DNA from 3 places in the Lysinibacillus sp. NPDC097214 genome. Region 3 is predicted to be linked to each of the others. Evidence: riboswitches for the same ligand, from Rfam matches in the RefSeq annotation. Region 3 holds a riboswitch; each other region holds the start of a gene.
The links. Region 3 has a riboswitch for cobalamin ahead of ACQKMI_RS12970 ((2Fe-2S) ferredoxin domain-containing protein). Riboswitches for the same ligand answer to the same signal wherever they lie in the genome.
Positions count from the first base shown of each region.

Region 1: linked by a shared signal. The riboswitch ahead of nikA (nickel ABC transporter substrate-binding protein) and the one ahead of ACQKMI_RS12970 ((2Fe-2S) ferredoxin domain-containing protein) in region 3 are both predicted to bind cobalamin.
Region 2: linked by a shared signal. The riboswitch ahead of ACQKMI_RS16685 (hypothetical protein) and the one ahead of ACQKMI_RS12970 ((2Fe-2S) ferredoxin domain-containing protein) in region 3 are both predicted to bind cobalamin.

Region 1 covers NZ_JBNNSS010000002.1:267,730-275,888, forward strand. Annotated here, with positions in the region: gene ACQKMI_RS05115 (ABC transporter ATP-binding protein) at 1-691, opposite strand, end outside; gene ACQKMI_RS05120 (ABC transporter permease) at 703-1,512, opposite strand; gene nikB (nickel ABC transporter permease) at 1,514-2,494, opposite strand; gene nikA (nickel ABC transporter substrate-binding protein) at 2,543-4,162, opposite strand; cobalamin riboswitch at 4,390-4,583, opposite strand; gene ACQKMI_RS05135 (DUF1572 family protein) at 4,726-5,262, opposite strand; gene ACQKMI_RS05140 (hypothetical protein) at 5,437-6,339, opposite strand; gene ACQKMI_RS05145 (RNA polymerase sigma factor) at 6,332-6,850, opposite strand; gene ACQKMI_RS05150 (SCO family protein) at 6,957-7,565, opposite strand; gene ACQKMI_RS05155 (YvrJ family protein) at 7,670-7,792, opposite strand; gene ACQKMI_RS05160 (DUF2922 domain-containing protein) at 7,878-8,102, opposite strand; gene ACQKMI_RS05165 (DUF1659 domain-containing protein) at 8,115-8,159, opposite strand, start outside.
Region 2 covers NZ_JBNNSS010000007.1:66,699-74,857, reverse strand. Annotated here, with positions in the region: gene ACQKMI_RS16700 (ABC1 kinase family protein) at 1-794, shown strand, start outside; gene ACQKMI_RS16695 (NlpC/P60 family protein) at 1,176-2,378, shown strand; gene ACQKMI_RS16690 (hypothetical protein) at 2,999-3,547, shown strand; cobalamin riboswitch at 3,767-3,956, shown strand; gene ACQKMI_RS16685 (hypothetical protein) at 4,155-4,697, shown strand; gene ACQKMI_RS16680 (ABC transporter substrate-binding protein) at 4,699-5,667, shown strand; gene ACQKMI_RS16675 (tyrosine-protein phosphatase) at 6,470-7,237, shown strand; gene ACQKMI_RS16670 (MATE family efflux transporter) at 7,710-8,159, shown strand, end outside.
Region 3 covers NZ_JBNNSS010000005.1:83,196-91,354, forward strand. Annotated here, with positions in the region: gene ACQKMI_RS12945 (S8 family peptidase) at 1-2,818, opposite strand, end outside; gene ACQKMI_RS12950 (energy-coupling factor ABC transporter ATP-binding protein) at 3,050-3,886, opposite strand; gene cbiQ (cobalt ECF transporter T component CbiQ) at 3,886-4,656, opposite strand; gene ACQKMI_RS12960 (energy-coupling factor ABC transporter substrate-binding protein) at 4,660-4,932, opposite strand; gene ACQKMI_RS12965 (energy-coupling factor ABC transporter permease) at 4,934-5,680, opposite strand; cobalamin riboswitch at 6,002-6,186, opposite strand; cobalamin riboswitch at 6,609-6,792, shown strand; gene ACQKMI_RS12970 ((2Fe-2S) ferredoxin domain-containing protein) at 6,929-7,300, shown strand; gene cobJ (precorrin-3B C(17)-methyltransferase) at 7,305-8,159, shown strand, end outside.

The DNA.
Region 1 (8,159 bases), on a different contig from region 3:
TGAGTTCTCCCTTATACATAACAGCAACTTCATCGGCAATTTCAGCAATAACACCAAGATCATGTGTAACGATAATAATCGCTGCATCGGTGTCATTTCGAATTTGATTGAACAATGATAATATTTTCTTTTGATTAACTGTATCAAGAGCTGTTGTAGGTTCATCGGCAATATATAATGTAGGTTGCATCGCAAAAGAAAGAGCAATCATGACACGTTGTAGCATCCCTCCACTTAATTGGAAAGGATAATATTGCAATAGCTTTTCTGGATTAGGTAAATTTACTTTATTCATTGCAGAAATAGCTATCTGCCTTATTTCTTTTTTATTCATGACGTAATGTGCTTTTATTGTTTCCCGAAAATGCATTTCTATTGTTTGATTACAATCAAACGCTATCAATGGATTTTGTGTAATCATCGATATGTGCCTTCCTCGGTATTCTCTCAATCTTTCTTTTGTGACAGATGTTAAATCAGTAGTTTGATATAAAATTTGCCCTGCCGATTTTGCTATCGCCGGAAGAGATTGCATAATTGCTTGACATAACATCGACTTACCACTACCACTTTCTCCGATAATCCCTAATATGCGTCCTTTATTTGCTGTTAAATTAATTGAAGATAGGATTTCCTGCTCTCCTATTTGCACATTTAAATCTTTGACTTGTAATAAAATTTTTCTTTCCATAGCTATCCCTTTCAACGATGAACTTGCTTATTATGACCAGATAAAATAGTAAATAATAGGACTACGATGATGATCGCCACACCTGGATATAGCATAATTTCTGGATGTAGTCGAATATACTGTTTGCCTTCACTTATCATCATTCCCCACTCAGGAGTAGGAGCTTGAACACCTAATCCAATAAATGAAAAGCCAGCAATTTCTAAAATGACTTTTCCTAAATCGAAAGAAATAATAGTCAGCATCGGCGCCATTATATTTGGCACGAAATGGCGTAGGATTAGCTTTCCCCCTGAAGTTCCACTAATTTTTGCAGCTTTTATAAATTCTTTTTCATGAACGCTTATAAATAGGCCTCTTAAAATTCTTGAATAATAAATAGTTTGCGTAAAAATAAGTGCCAATAAGACATTTCTTAAGCTTGGACCCAAAATACCTAGTAGTCCAAAGGCAAGAACAAGCGTTGGGAAAGCTAATAAAATATCACAGATGCGAATAAATAAATAATCAATTATCCCCCTCTTAAAAGCCACGATTGCCCCAATACATATAGCGAAAAAGGTTGCTATTAATTGAATGAATATAGCTGACCCTAAAGAATAGCGAATACCTAATAGTATACGTGAAAGTATACATCGCCCTAAATGATCTGTGCCGAGAGGGTATGCCCATGATGGTTCTAAAAACTTTTTGGAGACGTCTACTAAAAAAGGATCATTCGGCATGATCAACGGCGCAAAAAGACCCATTAACCCAATAAATGCGAGAAGAGTTAGACTAGTCAATTGTTTACCATTTAAACTTTTGTGTAATTTAATCACGCTACTTTCTCCCCCCTACCATCATTAGCTGAGGGTCAAGAACTCGATGTAATATATCTGTACATAAATTAGCAAAAACATAGATGATAGCAATTATTAAAACATAACATTGCACAACTGGATAATCCCTATTAATAATTGATTCTATTAAGTAGCGACCTAAACCAGGCCAGCTAAATACCTGCTCGACAATAACTGCCCCACCTAATAGATTCCCAAGTGTCATACCAAGCATCGTCGTTAGTGGAATAGCAGCATTTTTGAAGACATGTCGACTGAGAATAACAGATTGTTTTAAGCCCCGTAAATGTGCATACTGAACATAATGTTTTTGTAATTCTTCTATGACGTTTGTACGAATGGACTGAATAAACAACCCAATAGTTGGTAATGCCAAAGATACGGCTGGTAAAACTATATGTAAAATAGTCCCTTTACCATTGGTCGGGAAAATGCCCAGCTTCAAACTAAGTAAGTATAGAAGAAAAAATCCTACCCAAAAAGTTGGGATGGATACACTAATAATAGATAATAAGCCTACAATCCGATCGAATACGGAATTTTTATAAAGAGCACTTATAATACCAAGAGGAATACTAAAGCAAAGAATACATACAAATGCAGCTAGGGCCAATTCAAAAGTTGCCGGTAGTTTTTCTACTATTTCTTGAGCAACGGGTAATTTACTCACAAATGATGTACCAAAATCAAAGTGCAACACACCTTTTAGCCATATAAAATATTGAATAGACAAAGATTGATCAGTGCCTAATTCCGATCGTAGCGCCTGTATTGCTTCTGCTGTCGGGGCGACTCCTGACTGTCTAAGTATGACCTCCGCTGGCTCTACTGGGACAAAACGAATAAATAAAAAGTTCATTATTGAAACCCCTAGTAAAACAAATGGTAATGTAATCACTCTTTTTAGACAAAAAAGCCAAGTTGATTCGTACATTTCTTTCATCACTTCCCAAGTCTTCATAGTGCAAAAAGAGAGGAGTCATAGTAGACCCACTCTCTTTTCATTCTCTTACTTTAAATCCATTTGAGCATAAGGAATATCATATTCAGATGCACGGGGGTTAAAATCTTTCAAATATTTATGGTAAATAACGTTATTCGTTTCATATGAAATTGGATAGAATAATGCTTGGTCATGGAACATTGTTAAAATATCTTTATACAATTGCACACGTTCCGCTTCATCTGTCCCAATTAATAATTGATGGATTTTGTCATCAATTTGTGCTGCATTTTCTAGGCCTAATTTCGCTTCATAAACGCCATTTGCATTCGGTGTTGCTGATTCGTTTGCGAAGCTGTGTGGATCTGTTGGTGGACCGTTTGTGCGCCAGAAATTAATATCTACTTGATTATCCATTAATTTTTGGAGCCCTACCATTACATCAGCGCCTTCAAGGTTTAATTGAACGCCAATTTTTGCTAATTCCCCTTGCATTAATTCTGCCATTGGTTTTTGGATAGCGTCTGTGGCAATATAGATTAAATCTAATGTAAGAGATTGCCCATTTTTGGAACGAATTTTATCACCATTTTTTAATGTCCAACCTGCTTCATCTAATAACTGTTCGGCTTTTTCTGGATTAAATAGTATTGGTTTTAACTCAATGTTGGCATATGGAATAGCATCCCAAAACAGCGTATTGGCAACTTTTTCTGTACCATGGGTAATACTTTCAACCATTTGTTCTTTATTAACAGCGTATTGAAAAGCCTGACGTACTTTTAACTCTGCTAAAGGACCAGATTGTGTATTCAAAAGTAATGCACGTGTAGATAAAGGTTCAGATACTGCCGTTTTGTATTGACCGCTGTCTTTTAAGAAAGTGTGGTTATCTAAGCTAATAATGCCACGACCATAAATTAAGTCTAATTCTTCATTTTCAAATGCCAGTGAAATAGATTCTGAATCTGGTATAATTTTCACTTTCACTTTGTCTACCAGTGGCTTTTCACCCCAATAATGTTCGTTGCGGCTAAAAAGTGCATACTGATCTTTTTTATATTCGGTTAATACCCATGGACCTGTTCCAACCGGTGCTTTAATACCCTTGTTAGTTGTATCTCCCTCAGGGAATCCGTTTTCCCCTAAAAAGCGAAATGGTCGCACAAAAGCAAGTTCATTTAACACAGGATAATAGGGCGCATCTAATTGTAGACGAATTGTATAGTCATCTTCTTTCACAACATTAACAATATGATTCACCATCCCCATCCAGGAGTGTGTATCACGATCTGCTAAAACTGCATTAAAATTTCGAATAACATTATCTGCATTAAAAGCTGTCCCATCAGAGTATTTTACATCTTGTCTAAGATGAAATATGTAAGCTGTTTTATCGTCAGAAATTTCCCAGCTCTCCGCTAATTTCGGCGATATTGTCCCGTCATCGTTATATTCTACCAATGATTCATATACCATTGCTTGCGCAGTCATCTGGTTTGGTAAATAAGTATGCGGATTTAAAGGCCCTATATCTAATGGCCAGCCGATTGTTATCATTTTTCCTTCGTTATTATTTTTGTTAGAAGTTTTACTTTCATTACCTTCACTCGAGTTTGAACAGCCTGCTATAATGGTTAACATCAGTAGTAGAATGAAAGGTACTAATTTTTTAAAAAATATCATTATGATTGCTCCTGTCTATTCTTGGGTGTTAGAAAATTGAACTATATATGTTTCTCTACCAAACTTCTAACTTGAAACTCAAAGTAGCTCTTTGTTTTCACCTCACTTTGATATAAATTACTAAAATTAGAAAAATGCATAAAAAAAATCCTTATTCCACGTGAATAAGGATAGAAAAACTCATTAATAAAAGCCTTCCATCCATCTCCCTATCTTTCGTAGATCTACAATGAATCTTACTACAAGCAGGCATTCTGGCTTATGAATCTTCATTTTGCTTCACCTTCCCAAGTACTTACTCAGTGGTATTTGAAACAAAACTCCTCATTTACAGCTGCGGGACAGCATGGGATTTACACCCATTTTCCTTTAAATTAAGTGAAAAAGTTTTTTCACTCAAACTTGTAATGAACCATATTAAATTGAATATTAAACATAACACGCTTCAAAGATACACGTCAATTTTATTTTCTGAATATAATAAAGTTTTGCGATTTTTAAACAAAGATATTTATGTATATTCCACAAAAAAGCCATCACACACTAGTGCGATGGCTACACTTCTATCGTTGATGTTTTTTTAACATTGATTTTGTAAATTCCTGAGACTGTCCCTTTGGAATACTTAATGTTTGCCACTCCGAGCCCTTTATTAGCTTAGCGATGTAAACGATCTGACCGACATGTTGTGAATAATGGGACATTTGTCTTTCAATCGCATCTATCACGGAAAGCTGTTCTCCCCTTATCGTTACAAACCCTTGTAAATCAGCTTCCGTTAATTTTTGTAAAGCATCTAAAAATACTTGCCAGCCCTTTTCCCATACTGACATAACTTCTTCTTTTGTTTGAAGGCTAAACGTAAATTCCTCATCGCGATTTCTCGTTGCTTTCTCACCATCTGTCGTTAAAAAGTCAGTCCATCTTGATATCATATTGCCACTAACGTGTTTTACTATAACGGCAATGCTGTTGGATTCTTCGTTAAAAGCCCAATGCAGTTGTTCGTTATCTAGTTGTGAGAGTGTTTTATCCCCTTGTTCTTTGACACTTCTAAATCTTTTTTGGACAACATGTAAATACGTTTGCGCTACCGTCATTGTTGAATCCCCCATCCTCTTTTCTACTATTTTAATATAAACAGAATGAGATGTGCCAATTTGGTAACTAGTTGTTGCTAAAAATAAAGTATTACTTACTCACTGGGGGTTTTTTTTTACCACTGATCGCTAACCCTCACCAATCGAGTTTTTACAGGCAGTTTATCTTCCACCTTACTTCTTTGCGTTCTCTGAATTTATGTGCGGGATAAATTCCCTTGCAAGAGCAATCATTTTTTCTTGTACTTCCTGTTGATCACCATTTAATTGATAGCCTATTTGATATACATAGCCATTATAATACGTATAAAATTCATTGGCTCTTGTACTCATTTGATAAATACGCTTGTCTGCCTCATCATAATAATAGTATACATACGCGAAACCTTTATCTGGTGTCATCGCACGAAAATACAAAGGATTCATAAAGTTCAAACCTACATTCGTGATTTCCCCTAAAAATTCCTGACTTTCTTCCGTAACTTTATAGTTTACAGGATTATGATCTACATTTGTTACCGTCAAATTAATATATTGTCGATCTACTCCAGTGAGAGACTTTTCTTTATAACTAAATTGAAATTGCTTTTGCAGACTACCATCTTGCATATCTGACGTTACCGCATAGACCTCTTGTATATTTGATTTAAATGGAAGATCATCAGGGTCTATTAAATGAACAGCATTTCCCATAGTAGCCGCCGCTGCTTGCATAGCCTTGAAGCCTTGAAGCGGTGCATAAAATTTGATATTTTCGCGGTGAATAAATTGATCTGCTATTTGAAAATACTGACTGAACGTTGTCTCTGTTCCTTCAACTTCTGTTTGAAATAAATCGGTGAATGATTGTTTTTCTTCTTCATGAAGTATTTCTGTCGTTAAATGGTCCATCGGCTTCGAAGCTTGCCATGCAATAAATAGTAAGATAGAACATGTCATCATGACGGCCAGTGCACGATGCGGCCAAAGGTTTTTTGATGGATACGGCTCTTGCTGAACTTGTTGTCGAACCTTTTGAATGATTGCTTCTTTATGTGCTGAGACATCCTTCAATACATGCATTGTATGTTTATCCATGGAAAAGTACCTCCCATTCAATATGCTGTAAGTCTACTTTTAATAATTCCTTCCCTTTCTTTAAACGAGATTTCACGGTACCCTCAGGAATTGCCAGTAGCTCTGCAATCTCCTTAATCGTCATCTCCTCCAAATAAAAATAGACAATTGCTTCACGTTGTTTTATTGGTAATCGTAAAATGGCTTCATCTAAAAGAGCTTGTTCATCTTGACGAATAAGTGTATCTTGGAAAACAGTTTTTTGTTTGGCAAAAAAATTATGCTGAAATGTAATTTTTCGATAAGCCCAGCTTTTTAAGTAATCCTTACATTTATTAATGGTCATGCGTGCTAAATAAGCCTTCATCTCTCCTCTTTCTTCATAATGCTTTTGGTGATGATAAAATTTAATAAATACATCTTGAACAATATCCTCAGCTATTCGTAGATCTTTCGTATAGTAGTAAGCGATTCGAAATAAATGATCTGTATGTAGTTCCATTAGTTGCTCTAAATATTCTGTATCAGTCAAAATCTTTCCCTCCTTCTACACTATAAACGAGGCTACAATTATAAAAGATTATTTTTCAACAAAAAAAACCGTCTCTTCATTAATTGAGACGGTTTCCTACTATCCATTATAAATTTTCATCAATATATGTTTCTATATCTGACGCAATCGTGTCAATAGGGACATCCTCTGGATTCTCTGCATATCCTGAATACATTTTTACAATTACCCCATTTTTATCAACTAAGAAAAATTGATTTCCATGGACGACTTGGTCGCTGTTAGGATCATTTCTGACGATTATTTTTGTTGATTTTACAGCGAACTGCTCGATATATTTTTGTGAATAACCAGTAAGTAGGTTCCATTTTGATTGATCTGGAACATTATATTTTTTCAAATAATCAGCTAATACTTCTGGTTTATCCACGTCAGGATCAACTGAAAACGCAACAATATTATAATCTTCCACACCTTTTTTCTTCAGCTTCTCTTGAACTTGCGTCATATTATAAGACATGGGTGGACAAATTGAGGTACAATTCGTGAAAATATACATACCAATCCATGGTTTTCCTTTTAAACTCTCTAAAGAAACTGTTTCTCCGCGTTGATTGACATGTTCAAAATCTGGTAATTCCATGTTATAATCTGCTTTAAACTTCGAATTTCCACACGCACTAAGCACAGCTGCTAATGCAAAAAGTAGAACTAGTCCAATTATTTTATTTCTCATCTTTAACACGCTCCCTACTTACACTATCCCCATCCTATCGTACGATGTAACTATTGACAAGGACACTCAAGTGACAGCTTTCGTACATCTTTGTGAAATCGATTTCACTTTAAGGAAACAAGTGCATCATGAATGGCATCTAATTTCACTTCTACCCGGTGCAGTAAATAAAACGACACTAAAATAGGAAAACCGATATCCGATATCATGTTTAACCATTGTTCCATGTTGGTCCCTCCTTCGCTGCTAGATAAATAAGACTGATATTGCTGAAAATGGTCCTTGCAGTACTCTGCAAAGACCATTTCTTGGTTATTCGATCTCTAAATCAAATTCTGTTACTTGACGATCAATGATGCGAGCCCCACTCATTGCAACCAGAGCGCCAGCTTGTCCATCAAAAACGTTTTTAGCGATGATCGTTTGCATGACCTTTTGAATTTCTTCCGCTGTTACCTTTGGCTTCGGTGCATCAATCGTAAATGATGCTGTTTTCCCTGCTGCTGTTTCAAATTGCAGCTCTAAAACTTGTGTCATACCTTTCCCCCCTTAGGATAAATCTGTCGTTTCTTGTTTTACAATGCTGTCTAGTGC
Region 2 (8,159 bases), on a different contig from region 3:
CGGATGGCACACCGATACTGCTTGATTTTGGGGCTGTAGGGCGTTTGGGTGCTACACAACAAGAGGGCTTAAAGCTAATTTTAATGGGGATTCATCTAAATGATTCAAGTACTTTGTTTGATGGCTTAACATTATTGGTTGAAAATGCTGATCATGCAGAACGTACGAAGATGGAGCAAGCTATTGATCAAATTCTCTTGAAAATCTCTTATGTGGATCGGATTCCAACAGAGGAATTGATACATGCGTTATTTACAGTTGTTCGTGATTTTGGTCTTGCTTTCTATCCATCAGTAGGTTTAGCGCTGCGTTCCTTAGTAACATTGGATGGCACATTACGGGTAATTGACCCAAGATTTGATATTTTTACAGAAGCAAAAGATTTTTCATCCGCATATATGCGGGCATCCTTCCTGAAGCCATTTAAAGAACCGTTGGCAGCAAAGGAACGTATACAAGAAGAATTGTCCATGCTTATTCCGACATTGCGCAAAATGCCAAGACGAGTCGACCAACTTATTCAACGGATAGAGAGTGGGAAAATTATTTTACATCACGACGTTTTTTCGGATGAGGATAATGCTCGTTTTATTACCAATCTGTTTTCCCGTTTCGTCTTGCTCCTCGTTGGTATTACCTTTGGTATTATTTCTGTAGCACTTTTAGCGATTTCACAATTTATTCATGACACGTATGCGGTTTACTTAAATACAGCTGCATACTTAGGCTTATTTTTATGTGCCATTCTCTTAGTACGGCTTTCTATCCAAGCACTACGTTCCATGAAGCAATAGAAATGCCAACTCGGAGTGAAAATCAATCTTTGTTTATGGTTACACATTATTTATAGGTAGGGGAAATGGTCCCTTACCTATTTTTTATTGTAAAAAAGATCATTAGAAATATTACAAAAACATTACAAGATAGAGAGTGTGTCTAATGGTAAAGTAGCTAAAAACGTTGCTATGTAGAATAAAACAAGATTTTGTAGAATTTATTAGAATTTACATGAATATTACAAGAATGTTTCGAGTTTTACTAAACCATTAAAAAGGCGCGAAATAGTATAAAAGTTATGCTAATAGTGCTAAACTTTAAAAGGCTAATAAAATATAAGATTACATATAAGAAATCGTTCCAATGATACAGTAAAATTCTACGAACGAAATTGACTAGTGAAGGGAAAGAATAACGTGGGTAAGCGCAATAAATGGCGTAAGTCGATGGTGCTAGCATTAGCACTAGCGGGCGGCTTATTATTTAATACAGTTCAACCAACTGAAGTGCACGCAGAAGAAACATCTCAACAAATGATTGATAAGAAAGCTAAAATAGATACAGAGGTTAAAAAGCTACAAGAAGAGCTAAAAAACCTACAACAAGAGATTGATGAAAAAGTAAAAGTATTTAACAAAGTACAAGCAGACATTAAAGAAGTTGATGCAAATATTGTAGATACTAAAAAACGTATTGAGCAACGTTCAGCGATTTTAAGTGACCGTATGGCTGCATACCAAGCTCAAGATAATACTGTAGGTATTTATTTAAATGCTGTTCTTGAATCAAAAAGCTTTGCAGATTTAATGGACCGTGTCGTAGCGGTAAAAACATTAATGGATGCTGACCAAGAATTAGTAGATCAACAAGAAGCAGATAAGGCTAACTTAGAGAAACAAAAAACAACATTAGATGAAAAACAAAAAGAGCTTCAAAAGCAATTCCAAGAGCTTCAAGAAAAGGAAAGCGAAATGGAAGTGAAAAAAGCTGAAAATGAAGCAAAATCTCTTGCATTAAAGGCACAAATTGCAACGAAACAAGAAGAAGAGCGTTTAGAAGCAGAACGTAAAGCAGCAGAGGAAGAGGCAGCTCGTTTACGTGCACTTCAAGCAGCTACTCCAGTTGTACAAGCAACAAACAACAATAATAACAGTAACGATAATGATAATAGCGATGCTAGCAAGAGCAGCAAAGCTAACAATGAAAAATCAGTACAAAAAGTCGTTGTTGGTTCAGGGTCAGGAACTGCATCTTCAGGTGATGCTATTTCAACTGCGAAACAATTCCTAGGTCGTAGCTATGTTTGGGGTGGTAGTAACCCATCGACAGGATTTGACTGTTCAGGTCTTATACAATGGTCTTACCAACAAGCAGGCGTATCTTTACCACGTACAGCATCACAACAATATTTAGCAACACAACGTATTTCAGCAAGTGAAGCACGTGTAGGTGACCTAGTATTCTTCAGCTATGGTTCGGGTATAGCGCATGTAGGTATTTACTTAGGAAACAACACGATGATTGATGCTCAAAATAAAGGTGTTGTCATTGAATCACTTGATTGGTGGAATCAATATTTAGTAGGCTTCGGTCGTATTTAAAAAGCCGTACTAAAATATAGACGATTTAAATAGCGAAAAGGTTATCTTTGTAAAAGAAATTACAAGGATAACCTTTTTTATTATTTGACGGTATTGGAGATTATCCCGTAAAAAACAACTATTTAAAATATAGTTAAAATCCTACGAGTAAACCTAGCAGGCAAACAGATATGGTTATCCATTAATTTATGCTCGACTACTCGATCAATAATGAGTAAAATAACTTTTGTGAAGAATAAATTTACATAAGTAGATATATTTACTACTATAGGCCCGGTTACAAAAATGAAAATGGAGCCGAGAAAAGAAATAACATTACTTATTCATAGAATGATTGTCATCATTAATGCGTATTTTACTTGAATTAAAGCAAAGGCTGATAAGTGTGACACCTCTAACGAGTAAAATGTGACTTCATATAGCTAAAAGAAAGTATTCCTTGCATATTGAACCTCGTTTCTGATAATTTTGACATATACAAGTAGGGATCTTACTTTGAAATTATAATTATTTGAGACTTTTATTTTGTAGTAGCGAAGTAACGAATGATGGGAAATGAGAAAACACTTACAAGTGCATTATTTTTTTTCGTTCTGAAACAATAAAGGTAGGGATGAATCATGGAAAAAGAGATTTTGCAACTTTTTAGTAATTTAACAGAGCGTGACCGTGATATTCAATACAAATCATACGAAGAATTAATGAAGATTATGCAGGAGCCAGTTGATTGGACATATTCAGTTTGGGAACAACTTGTTCAGACTCTTACATACAAAAATGGTCATGTGCGTGCAAGTGCTGCACAATTTTTATGCGCATTGGCTGCAAAAAGTGATCCTGAAGAAAGAGTATTAGAGGACTTCTTAAAGATTTGGGCAGTAACGTATGATGAAGAAACAATCACTGTGAGGCATACTTTACAGGCAATTTGGAAAATAGGCTTAGCAGGGCAAGTACAAAGAGATTTAGTCGTATCATATTTGGCTAAAAGGTATCAAACATGCTTAGACGAAAAACACCCGACATTAATACGCTATGATATTATTGTTTCCTTTAAAAAGCTATTCGATGCAACAAATGACCCAAAACTACTAGAGATTGCACAACGTTTAATTGAGGAAGAAAAAGATATTAAATCCAAAAAGAAATATAAGAATGCCATCCGGTAAAAGTTATGAAATAGCTAATTTTTTATAACGTATGAAAGATTTTACTCCATGAAGCATAACAAGTATCTGCACGAGCAGGATGAATACCCGTGGGGGCAGTGAATATATCCGCGTGCATAAGGTAATACCTGCATGATTTTTATCCATCGTAATTTGTTTATTCTAAATTCCACAGCTATTTTTTCCTATCAATCTATGTTAAACTGCATTACAAGTGAATAATTCTTGCAGAATAAAGGTGCTGAACTATAGCATAATCGGGAATTCGGTGAAAAACCGAAGCTGTTTCCGCAACTGTAAGTACAGGAATCATAAAGATATACCACTGTCGAATTATCCGATGGGAAGGTTTTTTATGAACGTAGTGAACTGTGCAAGCCAGGAGACCGACCTTTGTTTGAACGTATAGATAACTCTTCGGAAGCTAGGAGGATATGCGGCAAATACATAGGCTATGTCGTATCTATGCGACAATATTTATGTTATTTTTCGTTGTTTCCTTAGGAGTGGGAACAACGTTTTTTTATGTGCACTTATAATTCACCTAAATGTAAGCCGGGTGTTAATAAGGTAAGAATTTTTCATGAAGGAAAGCGGGGACTTAGATTTGAAAAAAGATGCACGTTATTCTTGTTATCCATTTATGCGTGAAAAGGCATCGACAGTAGATTTTGAAATTCGAACAGATAGCCTAACGACACATATTGGTGTAGCATTGGCGGCGGTGAAAAAAGAAACGGTAGAGGTAGTAGCAGCTGATTTGCTAGCCATTTTGCCAATGGCATACCATGTAAATGGCTCGGTCCGAGGTAAATTAGCGGTAACCGAAGGTGATTTGACTTGGCTAAGTGATCGCTATGATTTCTATGTTAGTCATGTTAAGGATGAAATACAAAACTTTGTATTACCTCAAGGAATAGAGGCTGCTACTACATTACATTTATGCCGTAGTGAGGCGAAAAAATCATATCGTGTTTTGCACAAAGTGTCTGAAGAACGCGAAGTACCAGCTATTCTCTTTGATTATTTAGGATTGCTAGCCAATGTGTTTTTTGTAATGGCTGTCTATATGAATCAGCATGCTGGTATTGCTGAAATACCGTTTATTAGTAAGTCATACCCGATGAAAAAGAAAAAGGAGAATCAATGAAATGAAGAAAATGTTTAAGCTGCAATGGCTTTCTGTGTTGATGCTGGCACTCGTATTAGTTGGCTGTGGCACGAAAGAAGATACAAATGAAGGAACTGTTTCTAAGGAAGCTCAACAAGTTGAGAAAACTACTAGCTATAAAGTTAAGGATGACCGTGGTGTAGAAGTAGAGTTTAATGCAGTACCTAAAACTATTGTTTCATTACAACCGAGTAATACAGAGATTTTATTTGCGCTAGGTGTGGGTGATAAAATAGTTGGTGCGACTAAGTATGATTCGTATCCAGAAGAAGCTCAAAAAATTGAGCGTGTTTCTGATTCTACAAAATTCAATAGTGAGCGTATTTTAGCGTTAAAGCCAGATGTCGTTATTGCCTATACAACTGGAGGCAAAGATGAAGAAAATTTAAATGGATTAAAAGGCCTTGAGGATGCGGGTATTAAAGTGTTTGCCATTCAATCAGCTAAATCATTTGATGATGTTTATGGGGATATTGAACAAATCGCAACGGTTATGGGCATCAAAGATAAAGGCGAAAAGTTAAATGAAGATATTAAAGCTAAAATTGCAGATGTCCAAGCGAAAGTTAAAGATGTGAAAGAACCAAAAAATATCTATTTAGAAATTAGTCCAAAGCCAGACATTTATACAGCTGGTTCTGGTACATTCCAACAAGAGATTTTAAATGCTGCAAATGTTAACAACGTTTTTTCTGACCTTAAAAGCTGGGCACCGATATCTGAGGAAGATGTCATTGCGAAAAATCCAGAAGTCATTTTAACAACAGTAAGCTATGTGAAAAACTCAGCGGAAGAAATTCTTTCTCGTGATGGATGGAATTCAATCACGGCCATTCAAAATAAAGCGGTTTATTCTATAGATACTGATATTTCAAATCGTCCAGGTCCGCGTATTGGCGAAGCTGTTGAGTTAATCGCAAAAGCCGTATACCCTGAGTTATTTAAATAATTTATATTGAAAAATAGTATTTTCGAGCTGTCCTTTATCAAGGGCAGCTTTTTTGATGGATAAGAAGGAGACCTACTCAGGGAGGAAAAGTGATCGGGAAAGGTGGATAACTGCTCCGCTTGGAAGGAAAAGTGATCGGGTAAAGTGGATAACTGCTCCGCTGGAAGGGAAAGTGATCAGGTAAAGTGGATAACTGCTCCGCAGGAAGGAAAAATGATCGGGTAAAGTGGATAACTGCTCTGCTTGGCAGGGAAAGTGATCGGGTAAAGTGGATAATTGCTCCGCTTGGAAGGAAAAATGATCGGGTAAAGTAGATAACTGCTCCGCTTGGAAGGAAAAAGTGATCGGGTAAAGTGGATAACTGCTCCGCTGGATGAAAAAATGATCGGGTAAAGTGGATAACTGCTCCGCTTGGAAGGAAAAAGTGATCGGGTAAAGTGGATAACTGCTCCGCTGGATGAAAAAATGATCGGGTAGAGTGGATAACTGCTCCGCTTGGAAGGGAAAGTGACCGGGTAAAGTGGATAACTGCTCCGCCTGGGAGGAAAAGTGATCGGGAAAGGTGGATAACTGCTCCGCTGGATGGAAAAGTGACCGGGTAAAGTGGATAACTGCTCCGCTTGGAAGGAAAAGTGAACGTGTAATACGGCTACCCGATCCACCTAGATAAAGAAACGCTCAAATAAATCTCCTCGTTGCTCTAAGTAGCACAGGACATTTCCTAGTTCGAAAATTGGTATTATATCGAATTGTTCTATAAAATAGAGATAAGTATGCTTGCTAACAGGAAGAGGTGCAGTGAGTGAAACAGTTTGATATAAAGATTATTCCGTTTGAGGCAGTTTATAATTTTCGGGATATGGGTGGTTATAAGTCGAGAGATGGGCGTGCTGTTAAGAATGGTTTGATTTATCGTTCGGCGGCACTTGGTAAAATGACGACAGCAGATAAAGAGCTTTTTGAAACGCTAGGTGTGAAAACAATTTTTGATTATCGAGACAACCATGAGGCTCAAAATAATCCTAATCCGATATTCCCGTATGCCAATTATATTCAAATACCAGCTAAGGGAAATCATGCTTTTGAGATGCCTACAAACGCTGGTGGAAAAGATTTTTATAAGGTTGTAAGCCCGGAGATGTTCAGAGAATTTTATGCACAAATGCCTTTTAATAATGCCTCGTTCAAAGAGTTAATAGCAACGATTCAACAACCTGAAAATTTAGGGCTTGTTCATCATTGTGCAGTCGGGAAGGATCGAACAGGTATTGGCAGTGCACTTATTTTACTTGCTTTAGATGTACCTGTGGAAACGATAATGGAGGACTATTTAGATACAAATGTACATTTACATCCCTTAGTCGAACGGATGGCTAAGACAATGGAGCAAGATTATAGCGATCAAGAATTACAGCAATTTTATGCCTTAATGTCTGCCCGTGAAGACTATTTACAAGCAGCATTTGATGCAATGGATAACCGATATGGCTCGAAGGCAGCCTTTCTAGAGCAAGAGTTTGGGTTAACAACTGAAAAACGTAAGCAATTGCAGGACTATTGCTTACTATGATAAGAAGCCCTTTCACATAAAATTGTGAGAGGGATTTTTTTGAGTATTATAGTAGCTTTGCATAATCTTTTAACTCCTGTTGGCCTAAAGCCTCCGGACGTAATTATGCGAGGCATAATGTTTCATTATAAAAATTCTTTACAGTCTAAAAATCTATGATAAGATACTATATATTTTTAACTTCTTTCAGCGGGTGTCCAAACACCCGCTGAAAGAAGTTAAAGCCCCCGGCGGATGTCACGGAATCGAAAAGGAGTTCTTAGGGGATGTTAGCCTAAAATCATCGCATCCATGCGATAACGGCTAACTGACCTGCGTCGTGCAGGCCTAAGCACAAAGCCGATTCCGGACGCAATTATGCCGAGGCATAATTGATTGGGTAGTAATTAATCTGTATCGAAGGCAAAGAAGGTAGTTGAAAGATTAACAGCCAGTGAAATATTTACGAAGCGATTAGGAGAAGTGAAAAGTATTGGCAGATACATTAAGAGAAAGTGATATTAAAGAGACAGATAGGTTAAGTTTATTCCATTTAACATGGCCGATATTTTTAGAAGTATTTTTATTTATGTTAATGGGACTAGCTGATACTTTTATGCTCAGTGCTTTATCAGATAATGCTGTATCAGGAGTTGGTGCAGCCAATCAATATATTCATATTGCAATTTTAATACTTGAAGTAGTTGGTAATGGTGCTTCCATTGTTGTATCTCAATATTTAGGTTCAAGGCGCTTTTTTGAAGCTGCGAAGATTTCCGCTTTAGCAGTAACGATGAATTTGATCGTTGGACTAATGATGAGTGTTTTATTTTTCTTCTTTTCAAGTCATTTAATGACCATGATGAACTTGCAAGGGGAAGTGCTTAAATACGCTCAAAGCTACTTGGTAATCATCGGAAGCTTTATTTTTTTACAGGCAATT
Region 3 (8,159 bases):
TTGTATATGGAATAGAAGAAATAAGAAGGCTCATGACTTCATCTTTGCCATATTGTTTATAATAGTAGAAATCTGTATCATCTTGATAAATGAGATGATCTTTGTAAGTTGTGCCAGGTTGAATCTTAATAGCAGTTTTTGTTGTATTATTATTTATATTATCCTCTTGTGGAATAGCTGCCATTTTACTTGTTTTAAGTGTATACGGTTCAGAAGAACGGTCACCAAGATTCATTACTTTTACAACATAGGTTTTATCCTTTTTCAATGCAATTGTCTTCGCTTCGTTTTCATCAATTGATGATCCAAGAAGTAGACTAAGTAACCCCATATCGTTAGTTAATGAAGAAACTGGGATTAATTCATTTGTTTCCTCATCGTATTCGAATATATTACCAGCTGGTAATTGGTTTATACCTTTTTGAATCTTGAAACCATAAACGGCATTTTCTTTAGCTGTAAATGTGAAGTAATCTTCATCATCTTCAGTTTGGAAGTATGCTTTTTGATCTTGACCAATATCAAAACGAATCGCTTGCTCCATAATTTGGCCAACGTTTTCCGGTTGCCCCATAGCATCTGGATTCATGAATATATTCATAAAATCATTCATTTGAATACGTTTTTTTGTTTTATATTCATTAAAAGGTAAAAGATTCTCTTGTACGTTGTTTTCTAGCATTCCTTCTAATGTAAGGCCGTCTTCATCTTCAGGAAGGGTAACGACTTCACCTTTTAATGTGTAAGGAATGATGGATTCACTAACAGTTGCTTCAGTATCAATACCGCCGCTAAAGAACATTTCAAGTGAGGCATTGGTACTGTTTTCATTAGAGACGCTGATGACATACTTTTCATTAGGCATAGCATCGACAACTAAGTTTACTCCTTCGCCTTTATCGGTACCATAAGATGCTCGAATTGGATATGCCTCATCTAATCCTTCAGCATCGATTATCTCTGTTGGTAGGTCTTCTTTTAAATAAAGCTCCATGGATGCAGTAACACCTGGAATACCAGATAAATCAAATTTCAATGTCGTTGGTTCATTCACTGAAAATGTAAAATAATCTTTGTCACCTAGATGATCTTCAGAAAGTAGGGTATAGTTTTTCCCTTCTGTACTGAATGGGAATTTTTCAATATTCTCCATATGCTCCATATCTAATGAATCAATTGGTAATTCTTTAGTTGTTTGAGCAGTGAAGGTATATTTAGACTGGCCATTTAAGCTATAGCTACCATTATAATCTTTAACTCCAATGAGAAGGGTTCCCTTCTGATCTGCTTTATAAAGGTATCCTTCTTCCTTGCCTACACGAACATCATTGACTTTAATTGGTTCTATTTTTTTATTAGAACCTTCAGGGTAGAAGTACAAATCAAATGCATAATCATATTTGTCAGCACCTTTTAATGTCAGTTGAGCATATTCATTTTCATCTAGATCAACCTTGTACCATTTCTTTTCGTCCGGTTGGTTGAATGAACCTTTTTCAGTATTTACTATATCCTTTTTAAGGACTTTTGCGTTTTTTATGCGATCTTCTTTTGTTTCTGAATACTGTTTAGGTAGATTGTTTATATCAAACTGTAATGCTTTTACAGGATCTACAAGGCCATTTCCAAATGTAAGATCATAGCCCGTCTCACCTAAATCCTTTGCGGTCATTTCGAGAATAGCTTCTATTTCATAAGGCTTTAAATTTGGATATTTTGATTTTAGTAGGGAAGCCACACCTGCAACAACTGGGGATGCCATCGATGTTCCACTAATTTTTGCAAAGGATGATCCTTTTTTCTCATCACGAACGGTGCTATAAATATCTTCACCTGGAGCTACTAGATCAACCGACGGACCGTAGTTTGAATAGTCCGATAGTTTGTTGCGATCATTCGTAGAACCTACACTAATAACACCTTCATAAGAAGCAGGGAAGGCATAATTATCTGTCGATTCATTTCCAGCAGCTGCTACAATGGTAATACCTTTATCAATGGCTTTCTGAACTGCATCCTCTATTAGTGGAGATGTCCCGAAGCCACCAAGGCTCATATTGATAACATCGGCACCTTGCTCAACAGCATAAAGAATTCCTTGTGCAATGGCGAAATCACTGGCCCCTTCTTTTCCGTTGAATACATCGATCGGAAGAAGCTTGGCTTTTGGATTAATCCCGTGTCCCCCAATACCATTATCTTTTGCCGCGCCAATAATTCCTGCTACATGTGTTCCATGTTCATCTGGAGAAGATGTATTGGCAGGTGCTGCAGCATTATATGGTGGGAGCACTTGAGATTTTAGATCCGGATGTTTAAAATCCACACCACCATCGATAACGGCTACTTTTACCTCATGATTGCCCGCTAATTGTAGTGCTTTATCAATTTGAAGTAGGTTCAAATGATACATATCCTTTTTCTTTGGATCTACTGCTGTGCCAAAGGAATGATACACATAGCTCGGGGATACATTTTTAACCCCTTTTTGTGTAGCATAATATGAAACTGCTTTTTCTAAATCTGTTCCTTTGTTGAGTTGGATAACATCGTAACCTAATGAAGGAATAGAGCGGATCACTTTTGCACCAATTTTGTTATGTACATTCTTATCAAGACCTGAATGTTTGACGATAATTGTATCCTTACTAATCCATTCTTTTTGATTTTTGAATATTTGGTCCTTATTGCTAGCTACTTTCACTAGATCTTGGTTCTTTGCTGTTTTTTGTGGAGCCTCAGCGAAGGCAGAAGTAGCAGGAACCATTAGTGCTGCAGATGCTACTAAAGCGATAGATTTCTTCTTCCAGTTCTTCAACTGTTTTCCCTCCTTGGGTCATTAATTATTTGTGACATCTATACTATTACGAATGACTGATAGAAAAGTTTCGTAAATGAGGATATATTTTTCAAATATTCCATTCTATATTTTACCATATGTTTTATCCATCGTAGAAATTACGGTTGCCATTCCTACCCGATTTGTAAGATTGGAGTAGGAGAGGCGAGTGTATTAGCCGCGATAAATTCCAACTATGGACAAATTGTCTTATAACTGCTCAATCAGTCTGTATAAATCTTCCTTAGAACGAGGTATTTTACTATTATTCTCAAATAGTTTTTTATTTTGTAATGCAATGGCCACTTCGAAGACCCATGGGCGTTCAAGATGGGCTCTTTCGAGCAAATCCTCTTGAAAGAACAGTTCAACGGGATCCCCATTATAAATAATTCTCCCAGCTTCCATGACGATTATTTGATCTGCCCATTCATAGGCTAATGGGATATCGTGCGTCGCTAGTAAAATGCTTCGTTCACCGTTTTCTAACGTAGCTAAATAGTGTAAAACTTGTGCACTATAATAATTATCTAGTCCAGCTGTTGGTTCATCTAATAATAAAACGGATGGTTCCATTGCAAGTACTCCTGCCATTGCGACACGTTTTTTCTGTCCAACACTTAAAAAATGTATCGGCTTATCGAGCAATGCTTCAACTTCGGTTTGAGCGATAGCCCACGCAATTTTTTCTTCGATTTTTTCAGTTGTCCAGCCAAGATTTAGAGGTCCAAATGAAATATCTTGCTTAACAGTGCCAGAAAAAAGCTGGTTGTCTGCATCCTGAAAAACAATACCAACCTGTTGACGTAAGTCTTTTAATGCCTTTCTACTATAGTTAAGTGCTGTGCCTTGAAAGGTTATACTTCCAGCTGTAGGCTTCAAAATTCCATTTAAATGCTGGAATAACGTTGATTTTCCAGCTCCATTATGACCAAGTAAAGCAACTTTTTTTCCCTTTGGAATCTGAAGGGTAATGTCTGTTAAAGCATGCGTTCCGTCTGCATACGCATAAGATAAATGTGTTAATTCAAAGTATAAGTCTGTCATTAGAAAAAACCTCCATAAATGATGAGGAGTATAAAAATCGCAGCAATACCTAACCAATTTTTCGTGTTATAGCTGGCCTTTTCCTGCCAATAAACGGTTTCGCCACCACGTGCTTCCATCGCGTTGGTTAGCTCACGACTTCGTTGGAACATCTCGACAAATAAAGCAGCAATCAGCATTGAGACCGAGCGAAGCCACTGCATAGGGGAGCTGTATCCTAGACGTGCCTGCTGCGCAAGATGAATTTTTTGCATACTGTCTAAAAAGATAAAAATAAAACGATACGTTAGTTCTAGTAGCTCTACGAATAAAATGGGCAGTCGCCATTGTCGCAAGACGTAACAAATAGATTGGACTGATGTTGTGAGAATTAAAAAGTACAAACAGCTAATGCTACCAAGGACGATGAAAAAAAGCTGTTGCGCTGTCGCTAAGCTCGCACTGCCAACAAATATTGTCCAATGATGAAGGGAAAATGACCAAATAGTTGAAGGTAGCGTACTTGTTGCTGGCGCTATAGAAATTAAAATGGATACTAGACTCGATAGTAAAAAAAATCCAGGTAGCAATAGCAATTTTGCGTAATATTTAGCAGGGATTTTTGCACCTAAAATGATAAAAGCACTCATCACAATAAATGTAATGAGTGAAATTCGTTCATCTCTTATGATAAGCGACAATAGAAGAAGCCCAAGGGATAACGTCATTTTTTCTAGCGGATGAACAGACGCTAGTTTATTCATATAAGCATACTTATCAATGAGTAACATCGCTTAACCCTCTTTATGTTTACCGCGCATTAAGCCGATGAAATAGCCGATAAATCCGGCTCCAATAGCAGCTTGTAGTGCAAATAATAAACTTTCAATTTCACCACTTGGTGGCTCCCATAAACTTTCAAACCATGGCTCGTAGCTAGCATCTATTTCACCAATTGCTGCCTCCGCTTCACCATCAGCACCTTCAAAATCTGCGCCTTTTTGAATGAAGAGGGGAATGATTGCTAACAACACAACAACTGCTAAGAGCAATAAATTTTTTTTCATGTTAGTGAGCCTCCTTTGCTGAGAAAACACGTAAAGCCTTTAATTCACTCACATTATATTTTTTCAAGAAGTTCATAACAATCACTGTTAAAATGCCTTCACTAACAGCAAGAGGAATTTGTGTTAATGCAAAAATGCCAGCAAACTTTGTGAATGAAGCCATAAAGCCTCCGACCTCAGAAGGGAAGGCAAGAGCTAATTGTACAGAAGTGACAATATACGTACCTAAGTCACCAAGCATTGCTGCTAAAAAGACTGCTACTGAAAACGACAGTCCCATTTTTTGTGAGCCCTTAAATACATAGTAAGCGATAATAGGGCCCATAATGGCCATGGAAAAGGTGTTTGCTCCTAATGTTGTAAGCCCACCATGTGCCAAAAGTAAAGATTGGAATAATAATACGATTGTCCCGATAACACTCATCGCTAATGGTCCAAAAAGAACTGTCCCAAGTCCAACCCCTGTCGGATGCGAACAACTACCCGTTACAGAAGGGATTTTTAAGGCTGATAGCACAAAGGCAAAGGCACCCGATAGTCCTAATATCATTTTTGTTTCAGGATTTTCATCAATGGTTTTACGAATAGAACGTAATCCTAAAATAATAAAAGGAATCGATACGACCCACCAAAAAATCGCCCATTCGATTGGCAAAAAGCCCTCCATAATATGCATCGCAAATGCACGATCTGGCACGAATAAAAATGCCAATAAGAAATAACTAAGCTTCCAACCTGAGAATTTCAAAAATCTCTCCTCCTCACATTAAAATTTTTCGAATTAGTATGCGAACAAAACCAATTTCGCCTTGGCGTAATTGCGTCCGGATTTTGAATTGTGCATGCACAATTCATTCCTTTCAAAATCCGTGACATCCGCCGGAGGCTTTTTTTCATTCAGTAGGTGTTTTAGCCCAATTGGAACCATATCTGTACTCATCTACCACCTTGAGATGGAGTCTATTCTGAATGAAAAAAAACACTTTTCCGAAATTGGAAAAGTGCATAGCTTAAAAATGCAAATAAAATTCTAATCTGCTCAGCCGCACACCCATCCTCGTAGGTTGAAACGATCACATATTTTTCGGCAGGTCTCCTGGCTTTAGTTCAACGTTTTATAGGCCTTCCCATCCTTTGGACAGTGACATTATCTATAAAACTCCCTAGTACAGTGGCGGGACCGCGCCGGACTTAAACCGGCTTCCCTTTTAAGCGAAATGATGAACAATTCGCACCGAAAAAAGATAAAGTTGTGAGATTTCACGACAAAGTGTAACATGAATTTCCATATATATGCTATACTTTTTTGTGAAAAGATTTTAAATTGAGTGTCTATGTCGAAAATTTAGATAAATAGAATAATAATGTCATATTTTCTATAAAAATTTAATGAAAATGTCACAATTTAAGAAAGAAATATTGAAATTTTAAAAAAATAAGCTATGATAGAAACAGTTTTTAAATTTTAATCACAATCAATTATGCCTCGGCATAATTGCGTCCGGAATCGGCTTTGTGCTTGCACAAAGAACTATTTTCCGATTTCTTGACATCCGCCGGAGGCTTTAACTTCTTTCAGGGGATGTTTGGACACTTGATGAAGAATAACTTAAACTCGCATTCATCTCACCACCATATAGGTGGGAGATTTGCTGAAAGAAGTTAAAACAATAAATTCATATAAAACATCCATAAGTGCTTGAATATTTTCAAGATAATAGGGAAATCGGTGAGAGTCCGATACAGCCCCCGCTACTGTAATAGCTGATGAAATCGCGGATGCCACTAGTGAAAACTAGGAAGGCGCGAAAGTAAAAGGAAGCTTAAGTCAGGAAACCTGCTTATGTGATGATGCATGCAAACTTTTCGGAGGGAGAAGTTGAAGCGAAAGCGAGTACATATCTTTATTCGTTTTTTTTGGCTTCTACAAACCTTTACTCTTCGTCTAGAGTGAAGGTTTTTCTTTTTCCTAAAAGCAAATGAGGGGAGAAAATTTATGACAACTTGGAATTTAGAGGGGATGAAAACACATCTTTTTATATGCAATGGTAGTAGCTGTATGAAAAAAGATGCTGAGGACATTACTCAGGCAATTCGTGATGAAATACAGTTACTGGAACTTGATAAGGAAATACATACGACAAGAACTCGCTGTAACGGCAGGTGTAAGGATGCTTGTGTTGTCATTGCTTATCCTCAGGGGAATTGGTACCGTGTTCCGACAACTGAGCATGGGAGAGCACTTGTACAAGATTTAAATCATGAATCGTTACTAAATGAACATGTCTTTACTTTACGTGAAGGTTCGTTACAGCGTACAGCACAAACAACAGCCATTAAAGGTATTGAAAAGGTGAAAGAGGGGTAACAAAATGGCGCAAAAAGGGAAGATTTTCGTAGTTGGCTTTGGCCCTGGAGACTTTAAACATATTACGACTCGTGCTGTAGAGGCACTCCAACAAAGTCATATGATCATTGGTTATAAAACCTATGTTGAGCTTATTCAGGATTTAGTTAGTGCAAAGTCGATTATTAGCACTGGTATGACAGAGGAAGTTTCACGTGCACAAGAAGCGGTACGTCAAGCAGAGGCTGGAAGTATCGTATCGGTTATTTCCAGCGGTGATGCCGGTGTTTATGGAATGGCCGGATTAGTGTATGAGGTATTAATAGAGCTTGGCTGGACAGAAGCCACTGGTATCGAGGTAGAAATTGTTCCAGGTATTTCTGCTATTAATTCGTGTGCAAGTTTACTAGGTGCTCCAATTATGCATGACGCCTGTACCATTAGTTTAAGTGACCACTTAACTCCTTGGAATTTAATTGCAAAGCGAGTAGAAGCAGCGGCGATGGCGGATTTTGTGATTGCACTTTATAACCCAAAAAGTGGACGTCGTACGAGACAAATCGTAGAGGCACAACGAATTTTATTAGAATATCGTTCGCCAGATACACCGGTTGGTCTTGTGAAAAGCGCGTATCGTGATCGTCAGGAAATTACGATGACGACTTTAGCAGAAATGCTCGAACATGATATCGGCATGTTAACAACCGTTATTATCGGGAATTCGACAACATTTTTCTACGACAATAAAATGATCACACCACGTGGTTATCAGCGCAAATATACACTTGGTGAAGAAAAACAGCCGTTACGACCACATCAACGACTGAAGGAAGAAAATGAACCATGGGCCATGAATCAGGAAACAGGGGTAGCGCGGAAT